Regions from separate parts of the Streptomyces sp. NPDC046870 genome, predicted to be linked through region 1. Evidence: riboswitches for the same ligand, from Rfam matches in the RefSeq annotation. Region 1 holds a riboswitch; the other holds the start of a gene.
What was found. A riboswitch is a leader RNA that binds a small molecule or an ion and turns the genes downstream of it on or off. The one in region 1 is predicted to bind glycine.
Positions count from the first base shown of each region.

Region 2: it holds a riboswitch for glycine, as region 1 does, so the genes downstream of both, gcvT (glycine cleavage system aminomethyltransferase GcvT) here and gcvP (aminomethyl-transferring glycine dehydrogenase) in region 1, are expected to answer to the same signal.

Region 1 covers NZ_JBEYXM010000007.1:356,696-358,882, reverse strand. Annotated here, with positions in the region: gene AB0946_RS19200 (DNA polymerase IV) at 1-397, shown strand, start outside; gene AB0946_RS19195 (PRC-barrel domain-containing protein) at 316-690, opposite strand; glycine riboswitch at 810-904, shown strand; gene gcvP (aminomethyl-transferring glycine dehydrogenase) at 1,079-2,187, shown strand, end outside.
Region 2 covers NZ_JBEYXM010000025.1:41,601-43,787, forward strand. Annotated here, with positions in the region: gene gcvH (glycine cleavage system protein GcvH) at 1-90, opposite strand, end outside; gene gcvT (glycine cleavage system aminomethyltransferase GcvT) at 228-1,346, opposite strand; glycine riboswitch at 1,502-1,597, opposite strand; gene AB0946_RS34260 (AAA family ATPase) at 1,777-2,187, shown strand, end outside.

The DNA of each region.
Region 1 (2,187 bases):
GGGTGCGGTGGAGGCCGTCGTGGAGCGGAGCGCGCCCGTGGAGCGGGAGTGGCGGGCCGGGCAGGACGTACGCCATACGGAGTACGGGCACGGGTGGGTGCAGGGGAGCGGTCTGGGGCGGGTGACCGTGCGGTTCGAGACGCCTCAGTCCGCTCCGGGACGGGTGCGGACGTTCCTCGTCGACGATCCCGCGCTGGCGGGCGCCGAACCGTTGCCGCTGGTCATGGATCCACCCGAGCCGCCCAGCCGACCCGGTCCGCCGAGCGGCGACCCGCACGGCGGGACTCCGCCCCGCACCCCGGAGGACACCACCGGTCAGGGCTCCTCCGACCCCGCCAGCTTGCCGAAGTCGCGGTCCGGGACCTTGGGGGGCGGGGCCGCCACGTCGAGGCCGTAGTGGTGGTAGAGCTGCAGTTCCTGTTCGGGGGAGAGGTGGCGGCCCACGCCGAAGTCGGGGGCGTCCTTGATCAGGGCGCGGTCGAAGGGGACGTGCAGGGTGTCGTCGACCAGTTCGCTGGGCTCCAGGGGCACGAAGGCGTCGCGGGAGAACAGGCCGGTGCGTATGGCGGCCCACTCGGGCACGCCGGTCGCGTCGTCCAGGTACACCTCGTCGATGGTGCCGATCTTGGTGCCATTGCGGTCGAACGCCTTGCGGCCGATCAGGTTGCGTGGATCGATGTCGGTCTGCACGGTCCCTCTCCCTCCACGTGGTCGCAACTCATCCGTAAGCACTACAAAAGAGCACATTCAAGGAGGCGGCCACTCGAAGGCCCCGTCGTTGACCTCGCTGGTAGGCTGACAGCGGCTGCTGACCCCGTGCGGGAGAGTCCTCCGACCACCTCGGAGGCGCCGAAGGAGCAAATCCTCCCCGGAATCTCTCAGGCTCACGTACCGCACGGACGAGGTCACTCTGGAAAGCAGGGCGGATGCCGACGGCTTCCGCCCTCACCGACGGGGAAAGCCGGTGCCCGCGGGCGTCCGGTGAAGCTCTCAGGTCGAGATGACAGAGGGGGAGGCCGTCGGGGTACCCGCGCCGTGGTGCCCCTCGCAGGTCGCGTCAGACCAGGAGGCCTCCGCAATGACCGCCCATCGCATTCCGCTCTCCGAACTCGAAGCGGGCACCCCGTTCGAGCAGCGCCACATCGGGCCCGACCAGGAGGCGCGGGCCAAGATGCTCGCGCAGGTCGGCTACGGCTCGCTCGACGAGCTGACCGCCGCGGCGGTGCCGGATGTGATCAAGAACGCCGATGCCCTGGACCTGCCAGGCGCCCGCACCGAGGCCGAGGTGCTCGCCGAGCTGCGCTCGCTCGCCGACCGCAACCAGGTCCTCGGCTCCATGATCGGCCTGGGCTACTACGGCACCTTCACGCCGCCCGTCGTGCTGCGCAACGTCATGGAGAACCCGGCCTGGTACACGGCCTACACGCCGTACCAGCCGGAGATCTCCCAGGGCCGCCTGGAGGCCCTGCTGAACTTCCAGACGATGGTCGCCGAGCTGACCGGGCTGCCCACCTCCGGCGCCTCCCTGCTGGACGAGGGCACCGCCGCCGCCGAGGCCATGGCGCTGTCCCGGCGCATGGGCAAGAACAAGAAGGGCCTGTTCCTGGTCGACGCGGACGCGCTGCCGCAGACCATCGCGGTGATCGAGACCCGCGCCGAGCCGACCGGCGTCGAGGTCGTCGTGGCCGACCTCGGCGACGGCATCCCGGCGGACATCGCCGAGCGCGAGATCAACGGCGTGCTGATCCAGTACCCGGGCGCCTCCGGTGCCGTACGGGACATCAAGCCCCTCATCGACCAGGCGCACGAGCTGGGCGCCCTGGTCACGGTCGCCGCCGACCTGCTCGCGCTGACCCTGCTGACCTCGCCGGGCGAACTCGGGGCAGACATCGCCGTCGGCACGACCCAGCGCTTCGGTGTGCCGATGGGCTTCGGCGGCCCGCACGCCGGCTACATGGCCGTACACGAGAAGTTCGCCCGCAGCCTCCCCGGCCGGCTCGTCGGCGTCTCCGTCGACGTCGACGGCAACAAGGCCTACCGCCTGGCGCTGCAGACCCGTGAGCAGCACATCCGTCGCGAGAAGGCCACCAGCAACATCTGCACCGCCCAGGTGCTGCTCGCCGTGATGGCCGGCATGTACGCCGTCTACCACGGGCCGGAGGGCCTGCGGACCATCGCCCGGCGCAC
Region 2 (2,187 bases), on a different contig from region 1:
CTCCGTGATACCGACCGTCGCGACGCCGTCCTCGGCGGCCGACAGCCACTCGTGCTCCTTGCTGTAGCGCAGCTGCTGGGGGTTGCTCATGGCCTGAATTCTCCTGTACACGCGAGGGTGCTGATGACGGGGGACTGCGGAAACCGCTGGTGAGCGGGCGAATGTGCGCAGCGTCACGCCCCGGCCACGGGACCGGGGTCCCCGGCGGGCGCGACCGCGCCCAGTGTCTACTTCTGGCGCTTGTAGAACGGCAGCGCCACGACCTGGTACGGCTCGTGGGTGCCCCGGATGTCCACGCCGACGCCCTCGGTGCCCGGCGCCGCGTACGCCGCGTCGACGTAGGCCATGGCGATCGGCTTGCCCAGGGTGGGGGAGGGGGCGCCGGAGGTGACCTCGCCGATCACCTCGCCGCCGGCGACGACGGCGTACCCGGCGCGCGGCACCCGGCGGCCCTCGGCGACCAGGCCGACCAGGACCCGCGGCGGGTTCTCCTGGGCCCGGGCGGCGGCCTCGGCGAGCGCCTCACGCCCGACGAAGTCGCCCTCCTTCTCGAACTTGACCACCCGGCCGAGCCCGGCGTCGAAGGGGGTGAGGGAGGTCGTCAGCTCGTGCCCGTACAGCGGCATGCCCGCCTCCAGGCGCAGCGTGTCCCGGCAGGACAGCCCGCACGGGACCAGGCCCGCGCCCTCGCCGGCCTTGGTCAGCGCCTGCCACAGCTCGACGGCGTGCTCCGGCGCGACGAACAGCTCGAAGCCGTCCTCGCCGGTGTAACCCGTGCGGGCGATCAGCGCCGGGACGCCGGCGACCGTGCCCGGCAGGCCGGCGTAGTACTTCAGGCCGTCGAGGTCGGCGTCGGTGAGGGACTTCAGGATGCCGGGGGACTCCGGGCCCTGCACGGCGATCAGCGCGTAGGCGTCCCGGTCGTCGCGGACCTCGGCGTCGAAGCCCTCGGCGCGCTCGGTCAGCGCGTCCAGCACGACCTGGGCGTTGGAGGCGTTGGCCACGACCATGTACTCGGTCTCGGCGAGCCGGTAGACGATCAGGTCGTCCAGGATGCCGCCGTCGGCCCGGCAGATCATCGTGTAGCGGGCGCGGCCGACGCCGACGGAGGCGATGTTGCCGACCAGCGCGTGGTTCAGGAACGCGGCGGCCTGGTCGCCGGTGACGGTGATCTCGCCCATGTGGGAGAGGTCGAAGAGACCGGCCCTGGTCCGCACGGCGAGGTGCTCGTCGCGCTCGGAGCCGTAGCGCAGGGGCATGTCCCAGCCGGCGAAGTCGGTCATCGTCGCACCGAGCGCGCGGTGCACGGCATCGAGCGCGGTGTGGCGGAGTTCAGTGCTGCTCATCGGACGGTCGTCTCCCAAGGCGAGCGGACAGGCGAGGAACGTTCCTCCCCATCTGTCATCGGAACCTGAGAGGTTCGCCGCGACCGCCACCGGGACGATCACGGCTTGCACCGTGGGTGGAGCCACTGACACAGCGGCCCGCTTTTCAGATGTGCCTCGCCCGCGCGGTAACGGGGCCTGAGAGATTCAAGGGAGGGACTTGCTCCTTCGGCGTCCCAGCCCGGGGCTGGGAACTCTCCCGCGCGGATTCAAGCGGCCGGTATGCAGTTGGCGGGCACATCATTGCACGCCGCTCCCCGCCCATCCAGAGCGCGCTCCTTGTGACCGGCCTGTGGCAGAACGCACACGAACCGCCTACCGTTGCCCATTACCTTCTCTTTACACAGAACGGGCATGGGGATGACCGAGCCCCCTGGGGAGGACGATCACGGTGAACAGGACATCGGCCTACGCCACCGACTCCGGCATCGCGGTGCCGGGACAGCCCTCCGCGGCCCGCGCGCGCCGCGCGGACCGCCCCGCCCCGGTCGTCCGCGACCTGCGCGACCGCGCGGGCCGCAGCCCGCACGCCCTGCTCTTCGGCCCCCGCGACCTGGTGGTGATCACCGGCCTGCCCGGCAGCGGCAAGTCCACCCTGATGCACCGCGCGGTCACCGGCCATCGCGTCGACTCCCAGGACACCCGCGACCGCTGGGACGCCCGCGTCCCCCGCTCCGTCCCCTACGCGCTCTACCGCCCCCTGGTCCGCCTCGCCCACTACGCCGCCCTGCGCAGGGCCCTGCGCACCGGCGAGGGCGTCGTCGTGCACGACTGCGGCACCCAGCGCTGGGTGCGCGCCTGG